DNA from 4 places in the Desulfosporosinus meridiei DSM 13257 genome. Region 1 is predicted to be linked to each of the others. Evidence: riboswitches for the same ligand, from Rfam matches in the RefSeq annotation. Region 1 holds a riboswitch; each other region holds the start of a gene.
What was found. A riboswitch is a leader RNA that binds a small molecule or an ion and turns the genes downstream of it on or off. The one in region 1 is predicted to bind cobalamin.
Positions count from the first base shown of each region.

Region 2: linked by a shared signal. The riboswitch ahead of DESMER_RS02785 (class I SAM-dependent methyltransferase) and the one ahead of DESMER_RS02100 (nitrogenase component 1) in region 1 are both predicted to bind cobalamin.
Region 3: linked by a shared signal. The riboswitch ahead of DESMER_RS10565 (bifunctional cobalt-precorrin-7 (C(5))-methyltransferase/cobalt-precorrin-6B (C(15))-methyltransferase) and the one ahead of DESMER_RS02100 (nitrogenase component 1) in region 1 are both predicted to bind cobalamin.
Region 4: linked by a shared signal. The riboswitch ahead of DESMER_RS17500 (energy-coupling factor ABC transporter permease) and the one ahead of DESMER_RS02100 (nitrogenase component 1) in region 1 are both predicted to bind cobalamin.

Region 1 covers NC_018515.1:450,005-454,424, forward strand. The annotation lists gene DESMER_RS02090 (hypothetical protein) at 15-281, shown strand; gene DESMER_RS02095 (NADH-quinone oxidoreductase subunit G) at 380-1,312, shown strand; cobalamin riboswitch at 1,391-1,573, shown strand; cobalamin riboswitch at 1,711-1,896, shown strand; gene DESMER_RS02100 (nitrogenase component 1) at 2,041-2,913, shown strand; gene cobO (cob(I)yrinic acid a,c-diamide adenosyltransferase) at 3,057-3,587, shown strand; gene DESMER_RS02110 (sensor histidine kinase) at 3,905-4,420, shown strand, end outside.
Region 2 covers NC_018515.1:593,702-598,121, forward strand. The annotation lists gene DESMER_RS02770 (class I SAM-dependent methyltransferase) at 1-821, opposite strand, end outside; gene DESMER_RS02775 (FmdE family protein) at 826-1,356, opposite strand; gene DESMER_RS02780 (DUF3842 family protein) at 1,829-2,242, shown strand; cobalamin riboswitch at 2,300-2,488, shown strand; gene DESMER_RS02785 (class I SAM-dependent methyltransferase) at 2,708-3,454, shown strand; gene DESMER_RS02790 (AraC family transcriptional regulator) at 3,764-4,420, shown strand, end outside.
Region 3 covers NC_018515.1:2,297,704-2,302,123, forward strand. The annotation lists gene DESMER_RS10555 (B12-binding domain-containing radical SAM protein) at 1-1,279, shown strand, start outside; partial or broken gene DESMER_RS10560 (Uma2 family endonuclease) at 1,357-1,935, opposite strand; cobalamin riboswitch at 2,143-2,326, shown strand; gene DESMER_RS10565 (bifunctional cobalt-precorrin-7 (C(5))-methyltransferase/cobalt-precorrin-6B (C(15))-methyltransferase) at 2,489-3,739, shown strand; gene cobI (precorrin-2 C(20)-methyltransferase) at 3,739-4,420, shown strand, end outside.
Region 4 covers NC_018515.1:3,799,861-3,804,280, reverse strand. The annotation lists gene dapA (4-hydroxy-tetrahydrodipicolinate synthase) at 1-84, shown strand, start outside; gene DESMER_RS23240 (DUF1540 domain-containing protein) at 295-432, opposite strand; gene DESMER_RS17510 (ribonuclease J) at 798-2,462, shown strand; cobalamin riboswitch at 2,531-2,717, shown strand; gene DESMER_RS17500 (energy-coupling factor ABC transporter permease) at 3,061-3,852, shown strand; gene DESMER_RS17495 (energy-coupling factor ABC transporter substrate-binding protein) at 3,849-4,145, shown strand; gene cbiQ (cobalt ECF transporter T component CbiQ) at 4,142-4,420, shown strand, end outside.

The DNA.
Region 1 (4,420 bases):
GGAGGACTTCGTTGATGCAAGAACCAGCCGATTCAGTATTTAAGCTCAAGCCCGAAGGCCAAGGGTTATCACTTGTTGTTATAAATTATGATACGCAGAAAATAGTAGAATTCACGGATTTTATCATGGTAGGATTTTCAGATGAAAGGGAATATGTAGCAAATAACTGCACCCTTCAACAGGTAGCTCAAGGTCTATCAAGACTTCATGACCTCTACGACGAGCTTGTTGCTGAGGTTCAAGCCAGAGATAAGCCTAAACTTAGGATGCTTGCGAAATAGTCATGTAAAAAATAGAAATAAGCCGATATGTAACAAGCTCAAAAAAGAGTTTTAATGATGTAGTAAAATAAACAATTTATAGTTAAGGAGTGAAACACATGGAGAGCCTTACTTTAACCATCGACGGACGAAAAGTCAGTGTCCCGAAAGGTACAACTGTACTTGAGGCCTGTCGCCTGAATAATATTCCAATTCCTACCTTGTGTCATGACCCAGCGCTTACTCCCTCCGGCGCTTGCCGCTTATGTGTTGTTCAAATCGAAGGAATGCGTAATCTTTCTCCATCTTGTGCTATTCAAGCAGCTGAAGGCATGAAGGTAGAAACGCAGAATCCAAAAGTTAGGAATGCACGTAAAACAATTCTTAATCTGTTGGTCGCCAATCATCCCTTAGACTGCATGACCTGTCAAAAGCTGGGGGAATGTTCATTGGCAGACTATGCCTATGAATATGGTGTAAACGGAAAAGTTTACAATGGGGAAAAACGCCGGCTTCCCATTGATGATACAAACCCATATATCTTAAGAGATCTCAACAAATGCATATTATGCGGAAAATGTGTTGCTACTTGTGAGGAAGTAGCGGAACGCAGTGTAATTAGTTTTGCAAATCGTGGATTTGAGACTAAGATTTCAACTTTTATGGACACCGACTTAAAGGATTCGGCTTGTGTTTATTGCAATAGATGCGTAGCAATCTGTCCAGTGGGAGCTCTTGTGGATAAGAGTATGGTAGGTAAAGGCAGAGTGTGGGAGTTTACGACAGAAGAAGTAACCTGTACATTTTGCGATTACGGCTGTAAATTTGTTATTAACTCAAAACATGGCAAAGTTGTTGGGGTTATAGCAAAATCGGCTGCCAATGGCCGACCGCTTTGTCTTAAAGGGCGTATGGGCGCTGATTTTAGTTATAACCCTCACCGGACGGAGTTGCCTTTCATCAATCAAGATGGTGAGTTTATTCAAGTTAGCTGGGCGGAGTTTCTAGGTTTAGGCAATATACTAGAAAAGATAAATATGCTGGAAAAATAGGCCTTTACTAAGTGGTTTCTGTCTTGCTTGTAGCAGACACTTGACCGAGGGTCGCCTTTATGATAAGTTTAGTTTGCCAATTTATATAGATAAGCAAGAGATTTTTCTTACTGAAAAATTGTAACAGGGAAGTCGGTTGAAATCCGACGCGGTCCCGCCACTGTAATGGGGAGTTACTGCCACATCCACTGAGGAAACTTGAGAAGGAGGCAGTTTACGAGGAACCTGAGCCAGGAGACCTGATTGCTTATGCTTTACTCACGGAAGATGGGTGGAGGGACTTGCTGTTTAGCCCTTCATTTCTGGAGGGCTTCATTTATTACAGGGAGCTGCTCTACCAATGCAATTAGAGAGCGGAGGAATGTACTGCATAATTGCCGTAGGGTCAGATAGACAATTAAAAACTAATAGATTTAGGTACTAAAGTTTGAGAACTTTGGTTTAAAAGGGAAGCAGGTGTAATTCCTGCATGGTCCCGCCGCTGTGATGGGGAAATGGTTCAGTTATGCCACTGGTTAAGACTGGGAAGGTGTGAATCATTGATGACCTGAAGTCAGAAGACCTGCCTAAAGCTCTATGCCACAAATCCACGAGCGATGGAGGAGGTTTTATTTGTGCTGAGCAATATTTTTCAGCGTTTAGCCTCTCGACTATCGGTTGAGAGGTTTTTTATTGTCGAATCTTTTAGTGAGTACAGTAGATAAGAACCACTGGAGGAGGGAGTTCTTATGCAACTACTTCAAGTTCCTGGATTGGAGGAAAGTGATCCGAAGGAATCGGAAAAATTCAGTATATCTATGTTTGACAGGTATTCACAATACCTTATTGATCTTACGTTTCGGCAAAGGAGGGAAAAGAAGATAAATCAAGTAAATATTATTGGGTATACCCCTCTAAGTCTGGGCGAAGAATCCCATTTTTTCGAAATCATTGACGAACTGGGTAAACTAGGTTTGGAAATCAATTGCTCGCCCTTAGAGAAAATTGGCTTGGAGACCTATAGAAAAATGTCCTCAGCAGCCTTAAACCTTGTCGTATCCCATGAGGGGCTAGGTCTTGCTCGGTATATGGAAATAGAATATTCGATACCTTATAGTTTGAATGTACCGGTAGGTTTATGGGGTATGCGGCAGTTGTTTAAAGTTTTGGGTGAGATCCCAGGCCTTCCGCAAAGCTTAACAAGTCAGGAAAGATATGCCCCCACCAGGAAGCCACAGTCTGGACAAAGCGCCGTCGTGATAGGTGAACCCCTCTTTGCTTCTTGCATGGCTGCTTGTCTGCTTAATGACTTTGGGCTTAACTATGTTAAAACAGCCAGCCTGATAAAAATGGATAGGCGAATGGAGAAAGTTTATCAGGAAAAGTCGCTTTCCCATGTCCACTTGTTTGAAGACAAGGAAGCCCTTGCCCGGTGGATCGAAATAATACGGCCGGATATCATTGTTGGTGACCCGCTTTATCAGAGACTCCTGGGCCCAGGCTCTGCCCAATATGTGTCTATTCCACAAGTAGGCTTGAGCGGATCTATCTATACTGGGATGGATTACGAGTATATCGGAAAAAGAGGCTATGACTATTTAGCTTCTTTTATCGCAGGATAACTTTTAATATTGGAGGAGCGTACCTTACAAGGGCGAGAATATCAAATTCTTTGTTGTATTGGGGTACCACTCCGCCTTGTAGAAGTAGAGTCTCATGATTGGACAAGTTTTAAGTACTAAGTCAAAAGAAGGGAGACAAAAGCATGGAACAAGGACTTATCCATATTTATACCGGTGCTGGAAAGGGTAAGACCACGGCAGCAATTGGGTTAGGAATCAGAGCCTATGGGCAGGGACTTAAGGTTAATATGGTTCAATTTTTAAAAGGATGGGATACCGGAGAAATGAAAGTTATCGCCGCCTTAGAACCCCACTTTCAAATCTTTCGTTACAAAGAAAATGACAAATTTGTTTGGGAAATGAGCGATGAAGAAACAGGTAGTTTGAAAAGAGAAATGCGGGTTTGTCTGAATTATGCTATTGAGGCAATCATGAGCGAGGAGTGGGACATGGTCATCCTGGATGAGATTATGGCTGCTGTGAATTATCGTTTTCTACCGCTGGCGGAAGTAGTTGAGGCAGTAAAGAACAAACCTAAAAAACTCGAACTGATTTTGACAGGGAGAGATGCTCCAGTAAAGTTAATCGAATTAGCGGATTATGTCTCAGAAATAACCTCTCTCAAACATCCCATGGAAAAGGGCATAATGGCGCGAGTGGGAATTGAATATTAAAATTTGTCTGTGCCTAATAAAGATCGTGGGGCGGTAAAAAGCTTGTTTTTCAAGCTCTTTAGCGCCCCACTTTAATCAAAGCCGTTAAAAACATTAGAGGTTACGCCTCGATTTTTACAAGAGTCGGATTTGCTGTCCGCAGTATTTTTCTATATTATCAAATAGAATGCGATCTTTATTTTTTTTTTATGCTCTTTACTTAAATTTTTACATCATTTATATGTACAAAAGCACTATAATTAAGGCTGCATTTAGTATGTTTGTTTAAGTTTGTCAGACAATAATGATCTAGACCGTAAATAATGAGGGTGATAAGGATGCCAAAGGGAAAACTTACAATATTCTTAGGAGCAGCATACGGGGTTGGAAAAACTTATGCCATGTTAGAAGCGGCTATAGGAAGGTTGTCAGAAGGTATAGATGTCGTTGTGGGTTTCGTTGAGACTCACAGTAGAACAGATACTGAGGCAATGGTTCAGAAATTAACGGTCATTCCCACAAGATATCTGAACTATAAGGGTAAGATTTCTCGAGAAATGGATCTGGAAGCTGTCTTGACAAGGCATCCACAACTTGTCTTAATTGATGAATTGGCTCATACGAACGCAGAGGGATCACGGCATAAAAAACGTTATATGGATGTCAAAGAATTATTGTCAGAAGGCATCAATGTATATACGACAATGAATATTCAGGACTTAGAAACCCTGAATGATATCGTAGCTCAAATTACTGGGGTAACTGTAGGAGAGACAGTACCTGACCAGATGCTAGAAATAGCCTCCCAAATTCAGTTGATCGATATTCCCCCCGAGGAGTTAATTCAAAGGCTA
Region 2 (4,420 bases), 140 kb from region 1:
CAGACCTTCCAATAGATCCAAGCAGTTTTTGTCTGAACCCTCTCTCGCACAAACCCATCAGAAGACATATGTTCGAGATAATTCTTAATTAGCTTGTTTTGATCATCAGCGGGGTCATTTCTAAGTTCAAAAAGTGTGCCATAATACCTACTAGCTTCTTCGATTGAGCGGACATGCTCTCGATCAGTATCCACATAGGTAATGTGGGGATAATAGCCCATTAGCCAAAGAATATTAAAAATACAGTAGACTGTGTTAACATAAAACTTTGGATCTTTAAGTTGCAGGATTTCCGTGCGAATAACGTCCTGAACAGAGTCGGAACGACTTACAAAATTAGACAAAAAGCAGTATCCTTTGCTGGCGGCGATCATCTTCTCCAGAGTGACTTGATCATGAATTCCTGGGCTGTTGATGGCTGTAACCATGTCAAATCGCTTTTTCCAACCGTATTCCTCAAGGTTTACCTCATCCCAATTTAAGTTTTTAAAAGAGATATTGGTCAGGTTGGCGGCTGCAGCGTTTTTATGGGCATGATCCAGCATCTTAGAGGATATGTCCAGGCCGGTAACGACACGGGATGTCTTGGCAAATTCAACAGCAAATCCTCCCGGACCGCAACCGATATCCAGAACACTGCGGTCTTTAGCAAGAAGATTATGATCAGACATGAATTTAATGATTTTTCCAATTCGTTGATCGGGAGTTTTTGGAGAAACTAATTTATTGAACTCATCCGCCCGATTGTCCCAAAAGGCCGTAGCAGAGGCCCTGGCAACCTTTCCTTCGCTCCACAGATCGGTGTAATGCTGTATATCCATCTCTCTACCACCCTCTAGAATAGTCCTTGAAGCAGTCCAGGCACACTTTTTTGCTGTCATTCATGCGCAGCTTGTGCTCGGGAACCCCTTCTCCGCAATTCTCACAAATTACGGTAGTAAAGAGTCTGGCCTTTTCGGGTAACTCAAAGGACGGCTTGGAGAAGTTAAAAAGTTCTTCAGCAGGTGAGTTTAGAAGATATTCTTGACGTTGCTGGCGATCCATTTCTTCATTTAAAGGCTTTACTATCATTCTCAGGCTTTCGCCATTGGAGCGGTTAAAAAAGCTGAAGGCCATTTTGCCTGTGCCTTTGTACAAAAGATTCCCTTTACCAAAAGTACAGCCGGTGATCACCTGTACAGCATCAACTCCGCAAGCATCGTTTTCAGTGACGCAGACAATTTCTTCATCCGCAGAAAACCGAATCCCCAGCTTCTTAATGGCGGCTTCGCAAGCTTTGTAGCCGATTGCCAGCCCTGGGCACTCATGCCCGTGAAATTCTACTGCTCTTTCCCACTGTGTTTGGACTCTGCACATAAATTTAATCCCCCTTTTTCATATTAAATTTCATAATAAAAAAGACCAAGGGAAAACTGACCTATCCAAGTCAGACCTCCATGGTCTTCACCAACACCTTCATGAATGGGTGTACTTATGATAAAAATTAGTATTCTACAAGATCCTTTGAATTCCTGCCGGAAATTTTCAAAATAATTAAAACGATCAATAGAGGAAAGGCAGTATTACATAAAAATGTTTTTCTGAGAAGATATTTTGGGCTATACATTTTTTGCTATTTCATGGTAAGATGAAATTACTGGAAGCTGACGCGGAAAGGATTAATACCGTAATGCAAACTCATGAAGGGGATGCAAGACCATGGAGGTTTGGCTCAGTAGAGTCTGCTTGGTGGTCTTTTATTGTGTTAAAGGGCAGCAAAACCCTAAGGGCAGATGCCTGAAGGCGTACACCTCCCCAAAAATTTGGAGCAAAAAATGAGGAGAGTATGATGCGGATAGCAGTTATTGACGGACAGGGCGGAGGTATTGGCAAACATATTGTGGAGCAGCTGCGCAAGCGATTCCCTGAACTTAATATTCTGGCCCTGGGAACAAATGCTCTTGCTACGGGTGCAATGGTGCGGGCAGGAGCTACAGAAGGGGCTTCCGGGGAGTCGGCCATTTGCTACAATGCAGATCGGGTAGACATTATTGTTGGATCTATAGGAATCATGTTGGTCTACGGAATGTTGGGAGAAATAACCTCCGGCATAGCTGCGGCTCTTTCTGCCAGCCAAGCAGAAAAGTTACTGCTGCCCATCCAACGCGGAAGCATTCAGCTGGTGGGCATACCCCGCAGCCCTCTCCCTCACCAGATAGAAGCTTTGGTGAACGAGGTGGAGGAACGAATGAGTACCAAATAGTAAAGGAGTATAGAGGCTTCAGTCTATACAGAATCTTCTGTTTTGTGGTAATATAGACAAAATAATACTGGAATAAGTGATTCTTTCCTGAAGGAAGGAATTGAAAAGGGAAGTCAGTAGAAGCTGACGCGGTGCCCGCCACTGTATGAGGGAGTTTTCTCACCTGTGTCACCGGAAATGTTTCCGGGAAGACGTGAGCAGACGATGATCTTGAGCCAGGAGACCTGCTTAAGCCAGGGTTAAAACTACCTTACGGGGTGTTAGGGGGGTGGACTTTGTTTTCGGGTTACTGTAAGTACCTGATGCAGGTTAAGCTTTTTACCCTTTCAGGGAGGTAGAGAGCTTTTTTTATTGTTCTTCAAACTAAACTTCGCGACTTGTCATTTTTAATTTAATTGATGACTCTCCTCTGAGGCGGGGAGGATCTCAAGCAGACCTATGATTTGAAGAAACGGAGTGAAAGCAATGGACATGCAAAATAGGATTGAAAAATATTGGGAGGGGGAAGCCTCCCGCTACAGTGAAGGAATATGGCAAGAGGTGAACAGCTTTAAGAAACTAGCCTGGTCAGATTTGCTTGAGCACTATAGACCGGCGGGTAATCCCCTAAGAGTGCTGGATATCGGCACCGGACCAGGTTTTTTTACTCTCCTGACGGCGGAAATGGGGTTTAATGTAACGGCTGTAGACTGTTCCCAAAACATGCTGCTGGAAGCGCAGAAGAATCTGGAACAGTTGGGTTTGCATGCAGAATTCCTGGTCATGGATTCTCATACGCTTCCGTTTGCCGATAATACCTTTGATCTGATTCTTTGCCGAAATCTGACGTGGACTCTTTATGATCCTCAGACTGCCTACAGAGAATGGTATAGGGTTCTCAAGCGTAGAGGGAGGTTGCTGGTTTTCGATGCCAATTGGAGCTTGCGCTTGCACGACCCCGAACGACAGGCTAGCTACCTGGAAGACATGGCTGAGGCTGAACGGAGAGGGATTCATCGCCCAGGACATGTTGACCCGCAAGAAGGGGAGCGGATAGCCAAAGATCTCTTCCTAAGTTCCCGCCTGCGTCCTCACTGGGATGTAGGTGCTTTGCTTGAAGTGGGATTCAAAGAAATTTTTATTAACACAAACATTTCCGACAAGGTTTGGAATGAGGACGACAAGGTTGTGTATAGGTCTACCCCTCTGTTTTTAGTCGGTGGAGAAAAATAAACCCTCTTCGCAATAATCCTTGCAGCCTGCAAATCCAAAGAAATAGTTCCTGGAAAAGAAAAGACCCATGGTTTTTACTGTGGGTCTTTTTAAATACTGATCAGAAAGTATAACTTGCGTTGCATACTTTCAGCAGCATAACTGCAACTAAGGCTTCCGCCTGTGTCCGAGGACTGCAAGGAGGTTAATTCGTGCAAAGACAGTGTCTTTGGGCGCAAGCCAAGTTTTGTATATCAGCAAAACTCCGCAAGGATGGAAAAGTCAATCAAAGGTTGCTTTGCTATAATGTAGCTGTGAGGTGGTAAAAGCATGAACTACAAAACGGATATGGAACGATGCCTCAACTACATCGAGGCTCATATCTGTGAGGACATCTCGCCACGCCGGCTGGCTGAGTTGCTGGGGTATTCATTTTACCACTTTTGCCACGTTTTCCGAGTTTGCAATGATATGCCTGTAGGTGAATACTTACGCAAAAGGCGTTTGCAAAAAGCGCTGGAAGCGCTTGACAATGGGGAACAGATCACCAATATTGCTTTGGCCTTAGGCTTTGAGACGCCCTCCGGATTTTCCAAAGCCTTTCGCCGGGAATTTGGCATGAGCGCAAGCACATACCGCAGGTCCAAGGGCCAGAGGATAAAAGGTAACAAGAAAGGGGAAAAAGACATGCAGGTAACCATAGCCCAAAAAGACGGGTTTAAGGCAGTAGGCTATTCCATAGCACCGAGAGAAGGGAATAAGGCAGAGCTCATTAAATTGGGAGCTTATTGGTTAGGTTCCGATTTTTCCTCAGTAAGTTATGAGGATTACGACAAACTGGCTGGAGGTGGAGCCGATCAGATCGGCATGTGGTTTCATCCTGAAGAGAAAGACGGTGATCTTTCCTACTTCTTCGGGCCGGTGGTGGATAATTTTGATTTTGTCCCCCAGGGTATGGTGACTGTGGAAGTTCCGAGTGCGGAGTAT
Region 3 (4,420 bases), 1.8 Mb from region 1:
GTCACCTTCCTTGTCCCTATTAGTATTAGCTGCTCTTACTCCGAAGGAACATTCAATAATCATTGAAGATGAAAATGCTAATCTACTTAACTTAGAGGATTCCCCAGATCTAGTTGGAATTACAGTGAATATTGATACTTCTAATCGAGGGTATCAAATTGCTGAGTATTATCGCAAGAAAAAGGTCCCAGTCATCCTGGGCGGGATTCATGTCAGTGCAAATCCTGAAGAAGCCTTACAGTTTGCGGATTCTATTTGTATCGGAGAGGCTGAAAACCTTTGGCTTGATATTCTTTCCGACGTAAGTCTAGGTCAACTAAAACCTAAGTATTATTCCACGATAATAGCTGATCCCAGCAAAATACCTATTCCACGCTGGAGTCTAACTCCCTCTGGAAAATACCTCTATACTAATATCATTGTTGCCAGCCGTGGATGCCCCTTTAAATGTGAATTCTGCTATAATAGCTGCGATTATGTACATCATCAATATCGCAATCGGCCAATAGCCAATGTCCTTGAGGAGATAAAACAGCTAAAAACCAAACACGTCATGTTCATTGATGATAACCTTATTGGGGATATTGGCTGGACCAGAGCATTTCTTGAGGAAATTAAACCCCTTGGTCTCAAATGGAATGCAGCTGTATCTGCTAATATACTCAATCATCTGGATGTATTAGATCAAATGCAAGAGAGTGGTTGTCAAAGCCTATTTATTGGCTTCGAGTCAATTAATGAACAGTCCATTCGAAGTGTTCAAAAGTTCCAAAATAAACGAGAAAATTATGAGCGCTTGATTCATGAGCTGCATAAGCGAGGTATTATGGTAAATGCCAGCCTTGTCTTTGGTTTTGATCATGATTCTCCCCAAGTTTTTCAAAACACTCTGGACTGGTTGGTTAAAAACAAAGTCGAAACAATGACAGCTCACATTCTCACACCGTATCCAGGTACAATTTTATATGAAAGGTTCTTTTCAGAGGGAAGGATTGTTGATTTTGATTTAAGCCATTATAACACTGCCAACGTTGTCTTTTCCCCTAAACAGATGAGTCAGAAAGAATTACTAGAGGGGTATTTGTGGATTTACAAAGAGTTCTACTCATTTAAAAATATTTTTAAAAGAATACCTGACCATCCGAAGCAAAAAGTGCCATATCTGTTATTTAGTTTAATCTATCGTAAATTTGGGAAATTAATTTCTAAAATTGCTAGTTTGGGTTTTATGAGTTCTGTTGGTAGATTAGCAAGGAAGCTTTCTTATCATATTGAGTAAGCTCTTAACCGAAGAACAGTGGCTTGTTTACTTACAACATGCCACTGTTCTTCGGTTCTATTTTCTTTCCTTATGAGTTAAGAAAAAACATCCTGCAAATCTATTATAAGATCTTGAAAAATGCCTACGACGATTGAATCTTCCTCAATATACACTTCCGGGCGGCTAAATTTTCCTTACTTAGTAAGTTGGAAAACCGAAATAGTCTTTTCCTCCGGGTGAACGATCCAGTACTCACGAACCCCAACTTTTTCATAAAGATTAAATTTATCTTTAAGGTCTTTTTGAAACGTAGAGGGTGAAGTTATCTCAATAACCAAGTCTGGACTTCCTATACAACCCCGATCGTCTAATTTATGTTTGTCACAAATGATTACAATATCAGGTTGTACGACAGTAGATGTTTGATCAGCACTCTCATGTACTTGGGGTAAACGTACATCGAAGGGGGCAGCGTAAACTCTGCATTGTTTTCATTTCATATAATTGTTGAATAGAGTATGTAACTGACCAGAAATCTCTTGATGCTTACGAGAAGGGGCGGGAGTCATATTGTAAGCTTTGCCGTTAATTAATTCCCAGCGCTCATCATCTGGCCACGTGAGGTAGTCTGGGTATGTAAACAATCGTTGATTGTACTTTAGATTCTTACCCAAGGAAATCCCTCCGTTCCATTTATTTCCTATCAATAATCTAACATATCCGCTTACGTAGAACAAGAACATAATAAGAATACCGGAATGACATGTATTTGAATAAACTTTGTGAATATTATAATGTTTTTAACAAATTATTTTGAAATAGAGGAATTTAGTATATACTTATAGAATAACTCATTATTGTTAAGACTCAATTTGTTAAATTAATATTGTTATGCTTAAGGTTCCTTTGAATTTAAAGGATCTAAGAGGGGAAGTCGGTGAAAATCCGGCGCGGTCCCGCCACTGTAAACAAGGAGTTTTCTTCGCCTAGTTGTGTTATTAGACATGATTAATGGAGAGAATGATGATCTGAAGCCAGGAAACCTGCCTTAAGTAGCATCACCAACCTACGAGCGATAGGAGATGTGTGTGTTTATTTGGGTAAACCATACGAGCCGCTCAGGCTCGTTTTTTTATACTATACTGAAAAAAGCGAAAATAGACCGAAGCCGCCTGACAGAAGGCTAACAAGTACTAAAACATCAACATTAGGGAAGAAGGGTAATGAATGTTACAGGTGATCGGCATTGGCCCTGGGAGGCCGGAATGGTTGCCACCCGCGATTAATGAACTTGTGAAGAACTGCGAAATCTTGATCGGAGGATCTAGGGCTCTGGAACTCTTTCCAGATTTCACGGGACAAACCTATGTCCTGTCCGGTAATCTGGCCAGGAGTATAGAAGTGATCCGAAGCGCATTAACGGAAAAGAACGTTATTGGAGTTCTCGTCTCCGGTGATCCAGGGTTTTTTAGTTTTTTACCCAGACTTAAGAAAGAGTTTCCCGAGGAGAGGATCGATGTACATCCGGGGATTAGTTCTCTGCAGTTTGCCTTTGCCAGAGCTGAGCTTGCTTGGCAGGAGGCAGACTTTGCCAGTGTTCATGGCCGCGAGCTGTCAGTATTACCTCAAGTGATAACCCGTCCGACAGCGGTTCTGACCGGTGGGGAAAACACTCCCCAGGCAATTGCTCAATTTTATCTGGAGCAGGGAAATAATCCGCAGATATCCATAGGAAATGCCCTGGCTTATCCGGAGGAATTTTGGGCAACAATGGATGCAGAGAAGTTGGCTCAGGAAGAGACCTTGCTAAAGAATGCCATTGTCATTCTTCATCCGGATTCTAAGCAAACGAGTATCTCTAATAACCAACCATCTGATTCCTATCCCCCTAAGAGAGGTACAAAGTTAAGTCTGGGAATACCAGACGAGGAGTTCTTAAGGGGCAAGGTTCCCATGACCAAAGCGGAAATCCGCGTCCAAGTCCTGGCCAAAGCCCAAATTTCTACAAAGGATCGCGTTGTAGACATCGGTGCGGGCACGGGGAGTATAAGTATTGAAGCTGCCGGTCTGGCTTCTGAAGGTGTGGTATACGCCATCGAACACAATACGGAGGCTCAGGAACTAATTCTAGCTAATCAAGAAAAGTTTGCAGTTCCAAATCTTCGGCTAATTCCAGGAGCCGCTCCCGATGTCTTCGGAGAGCTGCCTCCGGTGGATGTCTGTATCATCGGCGGCAGCAGCGGCAGACTGTCGGAAATACTACAAACAGTTCCCCTGATTAAAGGGGGAAGGATCGTGATCACAGCAGTAACCATAGAAACTGTTGCCCAAGGGTTAAAATTGCTCACGGATTACAACTATCAGGATATTGACACGATTTCTATTCAAGCTGTCCGCTGGAAAACAGTACAAACCTTGCATATGGCTCAAGCATTGAATCCAATCTTTATTATCTCAGCAAGAAAAGGGGAAAAGTGATGAATATATCATGGGGGAAATTCTATGGAGTCGGAGTCGGTCCCGGTGACCCTCAACTCTTGACCTTACAAGCTGTCGAAGTACTAAAATCCGTCGATTTAGTAGCCGTTCCAAAATCCAAGATGGATCGAGAAAGTGTGGCTTGGGATATAGCTAAAGTTCATTGTCCCTCAGATGCTCGTTTAATGGAACTAGAAATGCCGATGACTGCTGATCAGCAGGTTTTAGCAAAAGCTTGGCAAACTGGAGCTGAAGCCATTTTGGCAGAATTAAAGCAGGGTAAATCAGTAGCCTTCATTACCTTAGGCGACCCATCCCTGTATAGTACCTACAGTTATTTGCTTAATATTCTTCAGGAACAATTACCCCAGGAATGCATTAAAACTATCCCCGGAATAACAGCCATGGCTGCCGCAGCCGCCAAGATTAACCTGCCGCTGGCCACAGGGGATGAACCTCTCCTTATCTTACCAAGTACGGAAGATGTGGGAGACTACCTGAACTTCCCTAATCTAGTCCTGATGAAAGTCTCCCGCAGGCTTCCTGACATTTTGACGTTGTTGGAAAAACGTGAGAGAAAGGCAGTTTTGCTGACTCGTCTCGGACAAGCTGAAGAGAGAATTCGTTGGGAACCTAAGCCCGAGGATTTCAAATCGGAAAAAGTTGACTATCTCAGCCTGT
Region 4 (4,420 bases), 1.5 Mb from region 1:
AAATCCCGAATCGATAATAGGAGACAGGTAGAGACATTAGAATTGAAGGTCGCTTCTGATATGCCTGGAAATACAGTGGTCTAAAGTTCTATAAACTACTTTGTTGTAAAATAAAAAGGTGTATTTGGGTAGCACCTTTAAGTATTAAGCTCAGAAAGCTAATAAACCTCTGCAAGCAGGGGTTTATTAGCTTTCTGAGCTTAATATAAGTATTCTGAGTCATCGGAATAAGTCATCACCAATCAAAGGTGATGACTTAATGAGAGAGATAAGTTTAGGTTAGAAGAAAAGGGGTTATTTATCTCCGGGTTCATAAAAAGCACACTCTGCTTCACGATCCATTAAGCTGGAGGTTACACTTAATGTCTCGAGTTGACAATGGCCATCCTCATTATGATGACATTTGATTGCACTACAAACAACATTGGTCATGACTATTCCACCTTTCTATTACTAGTCAGAAAGTTTATGAAGTAATATGCTCTTAAAATATCGTTCCCGAATCTTGGTTTTTAATACACGGATCATGTCAGAATTGAGCAATTAAGGAATTTTAGGAGATGATGATCGAACTTGCAAGCCTTCGGTTTTCGCGCTATAATATATTATCTTTATTGTGCGGCTAGTTTCATAGATGATTATCGAAGTATTGGCGAACACTGGGCGTCATTGTGTTCGTTTTGTTATTTCGCGTCTTTTTTGTTGCTTAAATTTTGGGCTGCTAAGAAACCGGGAGAATCCCGTTAGCTTTTTGGGCACATGAGATATAAAGAAACACAAAATAGGAGGTGGTTTGATTGCCAAAAGAGCATAAATTGCAGATTATCCCATTAGGTGGACTTGGTGAAATTGGAAAAAATATGACAGTGATCCGCTATGACAACCAAATGGTGCTAGTTGATGCAGGATTAGCGTTTCCGGATGAAGACATGCTCGGAATAGACATTGTAATACCAGACTACACATACTTAATTGAGCACAAAGAAATGCTGCTTGGGATCTTATTAACCCATGGGCACGAAGATCATATTGGTGCATTGCCTTATCTTTTAAGAGATGTGGATGTGCCGGTATTTGGAACACGTTTGACTTTAGGTATTATTCAATCCAAGATGAAAGAAAACAACCTTAGCAATATACAGGCTACCGTTGTTCAGCCCCGTGATGTAATAAAGCTTGGAGTTTTCCGAATTGAGTTTATTCGTGTAAATCACAGCATACCGGATTCGGTTTCGATTGCTATCCATTCCCCATTAGGAACTGTTGTTGTGACAGGAGATTTTAAGCTGGATCATACCCCTGTGTCAGGTGAGATACTAGACATTCATAAATTTTCAGAGCTGGGGGACAAGGGAGTTCTATGCTTACTGTCTGACAGTACTAATGTTGAAAGAGCTGGATTTACTCCATCTGAAAGTCATGTCGGAGAAATGATTGATGAAGCCTTCCGGAATGCCAAAGATCGTGTTATTTTAGCTAGCTTTGCATCGAACGTTTATCGACTCCAACAAGCGATTACTGCTGCTGTAAACACAAACCGAAAAGTAGCAGTGGTGGGAAGAAGCATGGTTAATATTGTTGGAATTGCTGAAGAACTAGGGTATCTGGATATCCCGGAAGGAACCCTAATTGATATTGATGAGATTATTGGCTTACCGGGGAATCAGGCTTGTATTTTAACAACAGGAAGCCAAGGAGAGCCGATGTCTGCTTTGACTCGAATGGCTAACCATGATCATCGGCATGTCGCGATTCAACCCGGGGATACTGTAATCATTTCAGCGAGCCCTATTCCGGGTAACGAGAAATCAGTTGCTAAGACTGTTGACCAATTGTTCAAACTGGGTGCTAATGTGATTTACGAATCGGCTGAAGGTATGCATGTCTCGGGTCATGCAAGCCAAGAAGAGCAGAAACTAATGCTGAGCATGGTTCGCCCGCAGTATTTTATGCCTGTGCACGGAGAGTATCGCATGTTAATCAAACATGCCCAATTAGCAGAACAGCTGGGCATTCCCAGAGAAAATATTTTCATTACTGAAAACGGCGGCGTAGTTGAATTTACTCGGCATGGGGCGGCATTAGGCAGCAAAGTCATGGCTGGTAAAGTCTTAATCGACGGGTTGGGTATCGGAGATGTGGGGAATATTGTATTGCGAGATCGCAAACAGCTTTCCCAAGACGGTATTCTTATTGTCGTCATGACTATAAGTCGTGCCAGCGGCGCTATAGTATCGGGACCCGATGTTGTAACCCGTGGATTTGTGTATGTTCGGGAGTCCGAAACCATGTTAGATGAAGCCAAACAAAAAGTTAAACAAACCATGGCTCGTTGCAGGGAAAACAGGGTTACTGAATGGGCTGTCTTCAAGAACCAGATTAGAGATACTTTAAGTAAGCATTTCTACGAAAAAACTCGCCGCAGACCTGTGATCTTGCCAATTATTCAAGAAGTAGAATAGGTAGCAAGTTGACAAAGTCTTTTTAAATCTTACTTGACGTTAAAGATCATTCGTGTTAAATTTATAATAATCAAATATTTCGAGCAAATGATTTTTCTTTGCTGAAAAATCAAAAAACAGGGAAGCCGGTGTGATTCCGGCGCGGTCCCGCCACTGTAACGGGGAGTTCTTTGCCATATCCACTGAGGAAACTTGGGAAGGAGGCATAGAACGAGGAACCTTAGCCAGGAGACCTGATTGCTTGAATGCTTTAACTCACGATGGATGGGTGGCAGGGATTTTGTTAATTCAGCCCTCCATTCTTGGGGGGCTTTGATTATTTTTATCGTACATATAGTTTCTCGAGGGAAACTACCTGCAGGTTAGTGTCTTGTTCAAGCGGGATCTGCTTTCAAACATGCGAATGCGACTTGAAAGCGGAAGAGAACGCACCGTCCGAGATAACCGTTACTTTACTGTCTATCAGAGAGAGTAAAGTAAGGTTGTCTCTTTATTTTTTTAGTTGAGGAGGGGTGAAGATATCAGAAGACCTTGTTTTTGATTTATTAGAAACTACAGAGAGTTTTTACGTTTTAACGTGAAAAGGAGTGTTAAAACTATGAGTATACGAAAAACAAAGCATATTGGGTTGTTGGTAGCTTATGTTATGTCGATATATATGCTTTTCCCTAATAATGTCTATGCGATGCACATCATGGAAGGGTTTTTACCCTTTAATTGGGCGGCTTTCTGGTGGATAGTTATGATTCCCTTTGTTCTTGCCGGTGTACGATCCATCAAAAAAACAGTTACACTCTATCCTAATTTGAAGATGCTGCTTGGGATGGCAGGAGCCTTTGCTTTTGTTTTGTCTGCCTTGAAGATTCCATCTGTTACTGGCAGCTGCTCTCATCCCACGGGTGTAGGCTTAGGCGCTATTTTATTTGGGCCCGCAGCAATGTCAGTCTTAGGGATGATCGTCTTAATTTTTCAGGCGCTATTATTAGCACATGGAGGAATAACTACATTAGGAGCAAACACCTTTTCCATGGGAATTGTTGGTCCGTTTGTCTCCTACGGCATTTACAGAGGTTTAAAAAGGCTTGGTGCACCCCAATGGTTGTCAATTTTTATGGCTGCAACTTTAGGTGATTTGATGACCTATATTACTACTTCAATTCAGTTGGGGTTAGCTTTTCCTGCAGCTTCAGGTGTCTCTGCCTCGATACTTAAGTTTATGAGCATTTTTGCCTTCACTCAGATTCCCTTGGCGATAAGTGAAGGACTACTCACAGTTATGGTGTTTAATATTCTCATGGCATATAGTCAAAAAGAGTTACAGGTTCTAAGTGCATTCACTGGCAACGCCATATCTTCTATGAAACGGAAACGGGGGGTAAAAGAGGCATGAAACTCTTCACCAAAAACATGGTAATTCTTCTGTTTGTTGTGTTATTGGCCGTTCTTCCCTTATATATAGCGAGAGGTTCAGAGTTTGGTGGTGCAGACGGTCTGGCTTCAGATGCAATTATGGAACTTAATGCTGATTACACTCCTTGGTTTGAGTCTATATGGGAGCCACCTAGCGGTGAGATTGAATCCTTATTGTTTGCCTTGCAGGCAGCAATAGGTAGTGGATTTGTCTTTTATTATCTAGGGTACTCGAAGGGTAAACAGATGGCTAATAAGAGGGATCAAGCGTGATAGCTATAGATTCATACGCTTATAACAACAAACTAGCAACTATTCATCCTTTAGAAAAGTCACTTTTTGCAATTCTTACGATGATTATTTGTCTTATGTCTGAAACAATGCTTACCCCTCTATTAGTATTGGCTTTAATGTCAGGAGGAATTATACTAAAAGCAGGCATCCCAACTCGACTTTTAGCAAAGCTTTTAGCAATTCCTCTTTCTTTTCTCTTAATTAGCGTTTTGACTATTGCATTTTCCCTCTCTACCGATCCTTCTGGATACTGG